One region of the Bacillus sp. LJBS17 genome, then DNA from elsewhere that is predicted to be linked to it. Evidence: riboswitches for the same ligand, from Rfam matches in the RefSeq annotation. Region 1 holds a riboswitch; each other region holds the start of a gene.
What was found. Region 1 has a riboswitch for thiamine pyrophosphate ahead of thiU (HMP/thiamine ABC transporter substrate-binding protein ThiU). Riboswitches for the same ligand answer to the same signal wherever they lie in the genome.
Positions count from the first base shown of each region.

Region 2: another riboswitch for thiamine pyrophosphate. It lies ahead of thiC (phosphomethylpyrimidine synthase ThiC); the one in region 1 lies ahead of thiU (HMP/thiamine ABC transporter substrate-binding protein ThiU).
Region 3: another riboswitch for thiamine pyrophosphate. It lies ahead of ylmB (N-formyl-4-amino-5-aminomethyl-2-methylpyrimidine deformylase); the one in region 1 lies ahead of thiU (HMP/thiamine ABC transporter substrate-binding protein ThiU).

Region 1 covers NZ_CP079759.1:1,372,180-1,376,173, forward strand. The annotation lists gene KXZ66_RS07130 (ABC transporter ATP-binding protein) at 1-1,163, opposite strand, end outside; gene KXZ66_RS07135 (ECF transporter S component) at 1,150-1,749, opposite strand; gene thiU (HMP/thiamine ABC transporter substrate-binding protein ThiU) at 1,751-2,353, opposite strand; TPP riboswitch at 2,450-2,562, opposite strand; gene ykoG (two-component system response regulator YkoG) at 2,664-3,350, shown strand; gene ykoH (two-component system sensor histidine kinase YkoH) at 3,354-3,994, shown strand, end outside.
Region 2 covers NZ_CP079759.1:933,733-937,726, reverse strand. The annotation lists gene thiC (phosphomethylpyrimidine synthase ThiC) at 1-1,736, opposite strand, end outside; TPP riboswitch at 1,869-1,976, opposite strand; gene KXZ66_RS04770 (Type 1 glutamine amidotransferase-like domain-containing protein) at 2,046-2,738, opposite strand; gene KXZ66_RS04765 (spore coat protein) at 2,780-3,052, shown strand; gene KXZ66_RS04760 (hypothetical protein) at 3,141-3,344, opposite strand; partial or broken gene spo0M (sporulation control protein Spo0M) at 3,486-3,994, shown strand, end outside.
Region 3 covers NZ_CP079759.1:1,586,214-1,590,207, forward strand. The annotation lists gene sigE (RNA polymerase sporulation sigma factor SigE) at 1-274, shown strand, start outside; gene sigG (RNA polymerase sporulation sigma factor SigG) at 414-1,196, shown strand; gene KXZ66_RS08230 (ABC transporter ATP-binding protein) at 1,344-2,138, shown strand; TPP riboswitch at 2,151-2,252, shown strand; gene ylmB (N-formyl-4-amino-5-aminomethyl-2-methylpyrimidine deformylase) at 2,340-3,620, shown strand; gene KXZ66_RS08240 (YlmC/YmxH family sporulation protein) at 3,703-3,948, shown strand.

The DNA.
Region 1 (3,994 bases):
TCATACACCGTATCGGTGACGAATTGATGCTCAGGGTTTTGAAAAACAAATCCCATCCGTTTACGCAATTCTTTTTCTTTATATTTCTGCAGCGGCTGATCATAGAGAAGGATTTTGCCGCTTTGCGGTTTCATGAGACTGGCCAGAACTGATAGGAGCGTCGATTTTCCAGTTCCGTTCGGACCGACAAGCGCCGTTAAAGAGCCTTCGCGCAACGAAAAGCTGATGTCTTTGAAAATCGCCTGCTGTCCTCTCGCGAACGAAAGGCTGCTGACTTCAAGCACACTCTCCCCAGAAGGGGCTTTCTTCTTTTTGACATGCCCGGCAGGAATAGGCTCTTTGAACAGCATCTCTTTTGATAAAGTAAACGGCATACTCAGCTTTTCCTGCAGATGACAGACCTTTGGAATGGCGATGCCCAATTTCTTTAGTGTCTCCGCTTCATGCTGAAATAGATTTTTCGTCAGGCCATCCAGTGCCTTTTTGCCTGATTTGTCGAGTACGATCGTTCTCTCAATCCAAGGCGCCCATTCATCAAGCTGGTGCTCAATGACGAGGAGGCTGAAACCTTTTTCCCGCTGAAGATCCTTCATCAGATGAACGAACTCCCGAGCTGAGAAAGGGTCTAAAAGAGAGGTCGGCTCATCTAAAATAATAAGCTCAGGCTCCATCGCCAAAATACAGGCGAGAGCCACTTTCTGCTTTTGTCCTCCTGAAAGGGTTGAGATCATTTTTTCTTTTAAATGGGTAATGCGTAATTTTTCTAATACGGCGTTGATTTTCTCTGTCATTTCTTCTTTTGGAATTTGCAGATTTTCCAGCCCGAACGCTATTTCGTCCTCCACCGTCAGCATGCAGAACTGCTGATCAGGATCCTGAAAAACGACCCCGGCATGCTGAGTAATCGTTTCGGAGGTTTCAGCATCTGTGACCGGCTTTTGAAATAGAAATACATGTCCGGACTGAATGCCGTCGCAAGCCTCCGGATATAGACCGTTTAAACAAAGGGCGAGCGAGCTTTTACCGCATCCGCTCGGTCCTAATAATAAAACACATTCTCCTTTTTGAAGCTCAAACGAAATGTCTTGAAAAACCGGTTTCTCGTCTTCTTCATAAGAGAAGCTGAGCTGCTCAACCGTCAGAAGCTCATCAAAGGCTTGCATGTTCTGACGCCCGCTTCCGTTTCTTTTTCAGTTCCTTTCCGAGTGCCATTCCGTTTAACACACCTGTATAAGCGAGAGAGTCGCTGACAGCTTTTCCGAGAAGCCCCGCCAAAAGCGCGCCGGAAATGAGGCGGATCACAAGCATAATGAGCAGATAACCTGGTGAATAGGCTGCATAGCCAGAAACAAAGAGATCATAGATAAAGCTGGCTACTGAAGACCCCATACCGGCCAGCATAAGGACAGGGAGAGAGTATGCTTTCCAGCGTGTTGCAAGAAATACAGCCTCAGCCCCGAGCCCTTGAACAATGCCAATGACGATGACCATCGGGCCAGACGGATTTCCCAGCAGGCACTCAACGAGAGCGGCAATGATTTCAGAAACGAGCGCCGCACCCGGTTTTCGAATCATGTACGCGGCGATCACAGAAACGATAAACCAAATGCCGTAAATTGGTTCATAGGCGATTGGCCCAAACATACCTGCAAGCACGTTTCCGAAATGTGTAAATAATAAATAAACAACGGCAAATACGATACTGATAACGGACATGATGACAATTTCTTTTACTTTCCAGCTTTTCATGTTATCCCTGCTTTCTGTTTTTTCTTGATGGACTGTTAGCCGAAAGATTCACAGTCATGGTGATGTGGTTTGTTTGCTGCTCAGCCATGCGGAAAACGGCCTCCAATGTGCTGAATACGTCATGCGCATCCCCGTCAAGCTCGCTCGCGTAATGGACACCCTGTACGAAAGTGCCTTGGGCTTTTGCAATGTCGACAGCCTCCATAATCAATCCCATATAATCCGGCTCATTCATTGGATAAAGGGCAAATTGGCACGGCGCTTCCGCCTTCAAGCCTCGGACAGCATCTTCATTGACACGCTTATCACCTTTGGAAAGATATGTATCCCCCTGTGTGTCACCCGGGCATCCAATGGAAAACGTGCCGTTCATGACGATGTGTTGTTCGCTGTTTGCTGCATGAAGGTAAATGGCTTTTGCAGCATCGAATACATGATCAATCGATCCGCGTAACACCGTGCTGATATGGTCGGTTTTCGTCCATACATTGGATGTATCTGTTTTTTTCAGCGCAGACTTGATCACACTGATAAAATCATCCGTCATCGGATATAAAGAGAAGCGAAAACCGGCGATTTTGCTTGTACCGCAAATATGCTCCATTTCTCCGACCTCCTGTTTTTTTGGTAAAATAAAAAACTGCATATCCTAAGGGAATATGCAGTCATAGATCGATTAAGCGCACAAAAAAATACACCATTCGGTCAACCTGCACTTCCCCACGCTGGTATTATCCAGATCGGGTCATAAGGGATCAAAGCGCGTTTCTTCCGCGCTTTATCTCAGCCAAAACAGCACCCCTAGTGCTTTCCGTATACAATTTTTTATTTTGACATCATAATAGATGATAAGAATCATTTTGTAAACAACGAAATCATTTTTTTCATATAGGGACGGGAGAGGATGGTCAAATTTGGAAAAAGGACACATATTAATTGTGGAAGATGAAGAAAAAATCGCCAGGGTTCTTCAGCTTGAATTGGAATATGAAGGATACAGCGTCACGATCAAACACAATGGCACAGAAGGTCTTGATGCGGCAGCGGAAGGCGGGTATTCCTTGGTGCTTCTTGATGTCATGCTTCCGGGGCTTAGCGGACTGGAAGTGCTGCGCCGCTTGAGAAAAACGGATTCGCAGACACCGGTCATATTATTAACGGCGCGAGACAGTATTCCTGATAAGGTAACAGGTCTGGACATCGGTGCAAATGACTATGTCACCAAGCCGTTTGAAATCGAGGAATTGCTTGCGAGAATCAGGGCGGCGCTGCGGCAAAATGGAACAAAAACTGAAGATATCGGCACCTTTCTTACATATGACGATTTGCGGGTGAACGAAAAAACCCGTGAAGTGAGACGCGGAGACAAAGAGGTGGAATTAACGCCGCGGGAATTTGATCTGCTCGTCTATATGCTAAAGCATCCGCAGCAAGTGCTGACACGGGAGCAAATTCTAAGCTCAGTATGGGGATTTGATTATATCGGTGATACAAATGTCGTGGACGTCTACATAAGATACATCAGAAAAAAACTGGACTATCCTTACGAAAAACAGCTGATCCATACGATTCGCGGGGTCGGCTATGCCATTAAGGGGTAAACGATGAAGCTGAAGACCAAGATTCATCTATACACTTCGATATCACTGTTGATTTTATTAATTTTGGTTCATACCGCAGTATATCTCATTTTTTCGTCTGCGCTGACATCAAAGGATGCGGCCCGGCTTGCTGATGAGACGGATAACATTGCCGAAGCGCTGCGTGCCGCTGAAACAGAAGGAGTGGCTTTGCAGGATATGCTGCAGGCCTATCTTCCGGCAAATGGCATGGTGCGTGTAGTGAATGGTGATCAAAAAGCCGTTATGACGATCACAAAAGAAAAAGCCTATAAAGATTTTCCTCTCTCTTTTCATAGCGGCGAAACGGCAGATGTGAGGAAACCTGACGGCAAGCTGTTTGCCGAGGCTGCTGTTCCGGTGATTTGGACCGATGGACAAGTCGTGTCTCTTCAGCTGGTTGAAAGACTGGAGAACACAGAAGAGAGTCTGTTTCTGCTGAAAATCATCTTAATCGCTGCAAGTGCTGCTGTCTGCATTGCTTCTTTTTTTGCAGGCAGCTTGCTAGCCCGCCGAATCATCAATCCGATCAGACGATTAATGATCACAATGAAAGACATACAGCGAGACAAAGAATTTAAAACGATTTCTTTAGAAGGACAGTCCAACGATGAATTGTATCAAAT
Region 2 (3,994 bases), 440 kb from region 1:
TTTGCTTTTTCTTTTAATCCTTTATTTATGGCTTCTGCTTCACTGAGATCGTTTTTCTTTGCATAATCCCGAATATCCTGTGAAATTCTCATGCTGCAAAATTTCGGGCCGCACATGGAACAAAAGTGAGCGGTTTTTGCTCCTTCAGCAGGCAGGGTTTCATCATGGTATTCAAGGGCTCTCTCCGGATCAAGAGATAAATTAAACTGATCCCGCCAGCGGAATTCAAAACGGGCTTTCGATAACGCATCATCCCGGATTTGCGCTCCGGGATGCCCTTTTGCAAGGTCTGCCGCATGCGCAGCGATCTTATATGTAATGACTCCTTCACGAACATCATCACGGTTTGGCAGCCCCAAATGCTCCTTCGGCGTTACATAACAAAGCATTGCTGTCCCATACCAGCCGATCATCGCCGCTCCGATCGCTGAAGTAATATGGTCATATCCCGGAGCAATATCCGTTGTCAACGGCCCCAATGTGTAAAAAGGCGCTTCTTTACAAATGTCCATTTGTTTATCGACGTTCTCTTTGATTTTATGCATCGGAACATGTCCAGGACCCTCAATCATCACCTGAACATCATGCTTCCAGGCAATTTGCGTCAGCTCTCCAAGCGTCTCTAATTCAGCAAACTGCGCTTCGTCATTGGCATCAGCAATTGATCCGGGACGCAAACCATCCCCAAGTGAGAAAGCAATATCATACATTTTCATAATCTCACATATTTCTTCAAAATGTGTGTATAAAAAGCTTTCTTGATGATGAGCCAGACACCACTGCGCCATAATCGCTCCCCCGCGTGACACAATACCAGTTGTCCGTTTGGCAGTCAGCGGTACATACCTAAGCAAAACACCCGCGTGAATCGTAAAATAATCCACTCCCTGCTCTGCCTGCTCGATTAGCGTATCACGATAAATCTCCCACGTTAAATCCTCCGCTACGCCGTTTACTTTTTCAAGCGCCTGATAAATCGGAACAGTTCCCACAGGCACGGGGCAATTGCGGATAATCCATTCACGCGTCGTATGAATATCTTTTCCGGTAGAGAGATCCATCATCGTATCCGCTCCCCAGCGGATGGCCCACGTCATTTTTTCCACTTCTTCTTCAATGGATGACGTAACCGCTGAATTCCCGATATTCGCATTAATCTTCACATGAAAATTCCGGCCGATAATCATTGGCTCACTTTCAGGGTGATTAATGTTTGAAGGAATAATCGCCCGGCCGCTGGCTACCTCGTCTCTGACGAATTCAGGAGACACATGCTCACGAATGGCGATAAATTCCATCTCAGGTGTAATGATCCCCTTTTTTGCATAGTGCATTTGTGTGACATTTTGACCTGCCTTCGCCCTCAGCGGTTTCCGCTTTAATCCTGGGTAGCTTACGTTTGGATTTGCTTTTTTATAACCGTTATCTTCTGGTTTTATAGCCCGACCTTCATACTCTTCCACGTCACCGCGCTCTGTGATCCATTTTTGGCGGAGCGGCTTTAATCCTTCTTGAATATTAATGGTTACTTCAGGGTCCGTATACGGTCCGCTTGTATCATAGACACGCACAGGCGCGTTTTCCTCTTCGCCGAACGATCCCGTCGTCGGACTCAATAGGATCTCCCTCATCGGCACTTGGATGTCCGAAGAAGAACCCTCCACGTATACCTTCTTGCTGCCTGAAAAACTTGACATAATGGAAATGTTGGCTTGCTGCACTGAATTGTTTTGCATTACTTTTCCTTCCCCTCTCTACGTTTGAAAGGACAAAATCAAGCCCATAACCAGCACAAAAAACCGGATTCATATAAATGAACCCGGTTACAGTCAGAAAGAAACATATTATTGCCCAGCAAGACAATAACAAAAACAATTCCTCTACTTCCCCACGCTGGTACGAACCAGATCAGGTCCAAAGGGTTAAGAAGCTTACCTTCTCTCTCAGCCCGAAAGCGGGCACCCCCAGTAACTATTGATTTCGCACTCATCTTATCATAAAATCAATCTGAAAAAAAGAGGAATATAGATAATATTCAGCCAATTTCACCCTAAATATTTGACCGGCAACGGAATTTCAGCTATTTCATGTTCAGCCATCATCACCCGATATGCCTTTCCTTCCGACCTTGAACTCACAGTCTGAAACAGCTGATCATTTATGAAATGGAGAGCAGCCCCATCATCCGCTGCATAGCCACTGCATAAGAACTTGTTAGATATCAGCTGGTGGTATGCCGGTCTCCGATCCTTTTCCCCGTCATAATGGGGACAAAAGCTCCCTTGCAAAAAACCTAAACTTTTCAAACTTGTCAGCGGTCCGGCTGAATCCGTCACCCCTTCTTCAAACCAGCAGATCGCACCGGCACTTAATCCAGCTAAAACCACACCGTTCTTCCATGCTTCCCTAAGAATCTGGTCAAGCCCCCACTCTTTCCATAACACAAGTAAATTCCGCGTATTTCCCCCGCCAACATAAATCACGTCCATTTCCATAACAAAAGAAGTTAAATCTGTTGATGGCGGCTTAAACAAAGATAAGTGAGACGGCACACAATCCAGTGTTTGAAATGCATGATAAAACCGCTGAATATAGTTTTGGGAATCTCCGCTCGCCGTCGGCAAAAAACAAATACGAGGCTGCTCTCGTTTTGATTGATTGAGGATATATTGATCGAGGGACAAATTATCCGGCTCCATCGAAAAACCCCCGCCCCCCATCGCAATAATCTGCTTCATCATCACACCCCCCAACAAAATTTGTTGCTTATTATAGCATTTTGTATAGAAGCAAGAAACAAAGCCAAATACTTTCTTATCAGGAGCTGCTAAAAAAACAAAGGGGGTGGTTTCCCATTGAACAAAGTCTTTGTCCCAAAGATATTCTTGATTTGTTAACAACAATAAAAACCAGCATTAACAAATACACTGTCGCAATAACAGAAGCCGAAAATCCCCACATCAGAATAGCATTGCATGATCAATTAGATACAACTGTTTATCTCCATGATGAACTGTCAGATCTTCTGTTAGAAAAGGGATGGCTCGGGTGAGCAATTCCAAATCAAATCGATTAGATTTATCTTACAGCAAAGACCACAAAAAGAGACGGGATCTCAAAGATGAGATGCCGTCTCTTTTTTATTGCTCCACTCTTCTTAAAGCCTCATTTACCGTTTCTTTTATAAACGCGTCTTCACCGCTTAATCGGTCTAAACTGAGATCGCCGTTTCTCAGCCTTTCGGAAATATTGTTTATATCCTCCTCTACTGTGATTTGCAGCTCACCAGCCAAAAACATTCTGTGTAATTCATCTGCAACCAAACTTTCTTTATTCACTTCCATCCACTCCTTTATTTTCAATATTATTCTTAGTCTGTCCCTAGGCCGAGACGAATAATAGGAAAAAAGTATGAATCAAACGAATCTTTTTTCCTCCTTCTTGCGTATATCTGTTGAGAAAAAAGAAAAAGGGGAAGATCTAACATGTCATTTTTTAAGAAACTTGCGGCAAGTGCCGGAATTGGAGCTGCAAAAGTAGATACAATTTTAGAAAAAGACGCATATTTTCCAGGAGAAGAAGTACAGGGAACGGTACATGTCAAAGGCGGAAAAATCGCTCAGGACATCCGTTATATCGATTTACAGCTTAGCACACGGTATGTCATTGTAAAAGACGATGAAGAGCACCGGAAATACGCTACAATTCATTCTTTCCGGGTCACTGGTTCATTTACCATACAGCCTGGTGAAGAGCATCAATTTCCGTTTACATTCACTCTGCCTCTAGATACGCCGATGACTGTAGGGAAAGTAGAGGTTGCCGTGGTGACAGACCTTGACATTCAAGGCGGTATCGATAAATCCGATCATGACCGCATTTTCGGATTGAAAATGTGCTGGAAGCAATCGAAAACCTGGGCTTCCGTCTTAACGAAGCAGACTGTGAACAAGCGCCCTACTTCCGACGCCGCCTTCCGTTCGTTCAAGAATTC
Region 3 (3,994 bases), 210 kb from region 1:
TGAGCTTTTGCTTTCTGATGTGCTCGGCACTGACGATGACATCATCACTAAAGACATAGAAGCTAACGTCGATAAAAAGCTTTTGAAAAAAGCGCTTGAACAGCTTAATGAGAGAGAAAAGCAAATCATGGAGCTGCGGTTTGGGCTTGTCGGTGAAGAAGAAAAAACCCAAAAGGATGTAGCGGATATGATGGGGATTTCTCAGTCTTATATTTCGCGGCTTGAGAAAAGAATTATAAAAAGATTGAGAAAAGAGTTCAACAAAATGGTGTAAAAAATTTTATGGTTAGAACCCCTTGATTTTACAGGGATTTCCTGATTTCGACAGTTTTTCGGTCTGAGTGCAGTGCATATTTTTCCCACCCAAGGAGATACTTAACGTTGTACAGCAGCTCCTGTAGGGAGGGAAAAAAGTGTCGAGAAATAAAGTCGAAATCTGCGGGGTGGATACCTCCAAATTACCAGTACTCAAGAATGAAGAGATGAGAAAGCTGTTTAGGCAGCTGCAGGATGAAGGCGATGATTCAGCAAGAGAAAAGCTTGTAAACGGGAACTTGCGTCTTGTCTTAAGTGTCATTCAACGATTTAATAACAGAGGGGAGTATGTTGATGACTTATTTCAAGTCGGCTGCATCGGACTAATGAAATCCATTGATAATTTTGACCTAAGCCACAATGTTAAGTTTTCAACATACGCTGTACCTATGATTATCGGAGAGATCCGCAGGTATTTACGCGATAATAACCCGATCCGTGTCTCAAGATCACTCCGGGACATCGCTTACAAGGCGCTTCAGGTAAGAGAGCGGTTAATCAGTGAGACAAGCAAGGAGCCGACTGCAGAAGACATCGCAAAAGTTCTTGAAGTACCGCATGAGGAAATTGTATTTGCGCTTGATGCCATCCAGGATCCGGTTTCTCTATTTGAACCGATCTATAACGACGGCGGAGACCCGATCTATGTGATGGACCAAATCAGTGATGAGCGTAACACAGATTCACAATGGATTGAAGAGCTGGCTTTAAAAGAGGGCATGAGAAGGCTGAATGATAGGGAAAAAATGATTTTGAGAAAGCGATTCTTCCAAGGGAAAACCCAAATGGAAGTCGCCGAGGAAATCGGAATTTCTCAAGCGCAGGTGTCCAGACTTGAAAAAGCGGCTATCAAACAAATGAATAAAAATATTCATCAATAATGAAAAGCCTTTAAAACGATGTTGTTTTAAAGGCTTTTCTATTGATTATGGATGGTTTACGTTTTGGAAAAAGTAAGGTATCCTAGTTCGTACAAAGTTTTATGAAAATTAAAACAATTATAAAAGGCAATAAAGAGGAGGACCACGATGATTTTGCAGCTTGACAATGTCTCACTAAAACGGAATGGGAAATGGATACTGAGAGATATTCATTGGAAGGTGGAAGAAAAGGAAAATTGGGTGCTTTACGGCCTAAATGGCGCCGGGAAGACAGCGCTGTTAAATATGCTTTGCTCTTATTATTTTCCAACATCAGGCGAGATGCAGGTGCTTGGCCATGAATTTGGCAAAACAGAGCTTGGGGAAAAGCTCAGACGTAAAATTGGCCTCGTCTCAGCAGCTCTTCAGCAAAAATTGTATCCGGCAGATTCAGCCTTTGAAATTGCTTTGAGCGGAGCTTACGCTTCGATTGGGTTATATGAAACGCCAAGTAAGAAAACCAGGGAAAAAGCGATTGGTTTGTTAGAGGACTTGGGAGCAATTGAATATGCCGATCGCCGCTATGAAACCCTTTCTCAAGGGGAAAAACAAAGAGCATTGATTGCTAGAGCACTAATGGCCGATCCGGAGCTGCTGATACTGGATGAACCAGTCACAGGACTGGATTTTATTGCCCGGGAAAAGCTGTTAGATACGATTACATACATTGCAAACAAAGAAAATGCACCATCTATCCTTTATGTGACTCATCATGCTGAAGAAATTTTGCCTGTCTTTGATAAAGCCCTTTTATTAAAACAGGGAGAGGTCTTTGGATCCGGAGAAATAAAGGAAATGCTTACTAATCAAATACTTTCCGCTTTTTTTGATACGCCAATCCATGTATTATGGAATCAAGATCGGCCGTTTTTAACTAGAGCTGAGCCGATAACGAATGCCTGACAAATATATATAGATTCATCCTAGGGGTGCTTTGCGAAGCTGAGAGAGACGTTGTCTCAACCCTTTTGACCTGATCTGGATCATGCCAGCGGAGGGAAGCGGTGAAAAGCGGAGTACATCGGACTCCGTTTGTTTTTATTAAGCCGTTTCATCACATTTGAAACGGCTTATTTGATTTTAAAGAATAGGAGCGGATTTACATTGGATCAACAAATAGACTCTTTGCAAAAAAAAGTGGAAGAACATAAGGAGGAGCTTATTCAGCTTGCGAAAACGCTAATTTCTTATCAAACACCTGCTCCGCCTGCAAGAAATACAGAGGGCATTCAGTCATGGATTGCGGGATATTTAAATGAATTGGGATTCTCGATCGACAAATGGGATGTGTACCCTGGAGATCCCAATGTTGTAGGGAAGCTAAAAGGAACAGATTCAGCAGATTATTATAGCCTGATTATCAATGGCCATGTAGATGTGGCAGAGGTAAAAGAGGATGAAAAATGGGAGCATGATCCATTTCATCCAATTGAAAAAAACGGTCTCTTAATCGGTCGAGGCGCTTCCGATATGAAGGGCGGAATGGCTTGTGTGTTGTTTGCTGTCAAATTGATTCGTGAAGCAGGCATTGAACTTCCCGGTGATCTGATTCTGCAATCGGTTATCGGGGAGGAAGTTGGAGAAGCCGGCACGCTTGAATGCTGCAAGAGGGGCTACCACGCTGATTTTGCAATTGTCGCGGATACGAGCGATATGCATATTCAAGGCCAAGGCGGTGTCATTACAGGCTGGATCGAAATCAAAAGCAGTCAAACATTTCATGATGGAACGAGACGGAATATGATCCACGCAGGGGGAGGAACATTCGGAGCAAGCGCAATTGAAAAAATGGCGAAAATCATTGCGGGGCTCGGTGAACTTGAGCGCCACTGGTCTATTATGAAAAGTTATCCCGGCTTTAAACCTGGAACAAATACAATTAACCCGGCTGTTATAGAAGGCGGCAGACATGCGGCTTTTATAGCGGACGAATGCCGGCTGTGGATCACAGTCCATTTTTATCCGAATGAAACCCATGACCAAGTGGCAGCGGAAATAGAAGATTACGTCAATCCGCTGAGTGACAGTGATATTTGGCTTAGGGAAAACCGCCCTGTATTCAAGTGGGGAGGCTCATCTATGATAGAAGACAGAGGAGAAATTTTTCCGGCATTGGAAGTTGACCCTGGCCACCCAGGCGTCTTAGCGCTAACTGCCTCTCATCAGAAAGTGAAACGGGAGTGTCCAATTATTGACGTTTCTCAATCAGTTACAGATGGCGGATGGCTGTATGATGCCGGTATTCCATGCGTAATATACGGTCCTGGAGATCTGCACAATGCACACTCTGTGAACGAGAAGGTATCGATTGAGCAGCTAGTAGAGTATACAAAAATTATACTCGATTTTATCATCAGCTGGTGCAGCCGGAAAAAAGAGCAATGACATGAAAATTTCTTCTTGCTGACAAGGTTCAGCCTGCCCGTTCATATACTTGAACAAAAGGACGGAAAAAGGACGTGATGGAATGATCAGCATTTCAGAATTTCAGGTAAAGGATGTCGTCAATGTCTCAAACGGAAAAAAGCTGGGGAGTATTGGTGATATTGATATCAATGTGACCACTGGTAAAATTCAGGCGATCATACTAGGAGGAAATGGGAAAGTTCTCGGATTTTTTGGAAAAGAAGAGGAATTGGTCATTCCATGGCGAAATATAGTAAAAATCGGGGAAGATGTAATCTTGGTCCGATTAAGTGAACCACATGCATAAACCTGCTTGTCTGCCGCAGATTGGCAAATGCCGGAAGTCTCGATTC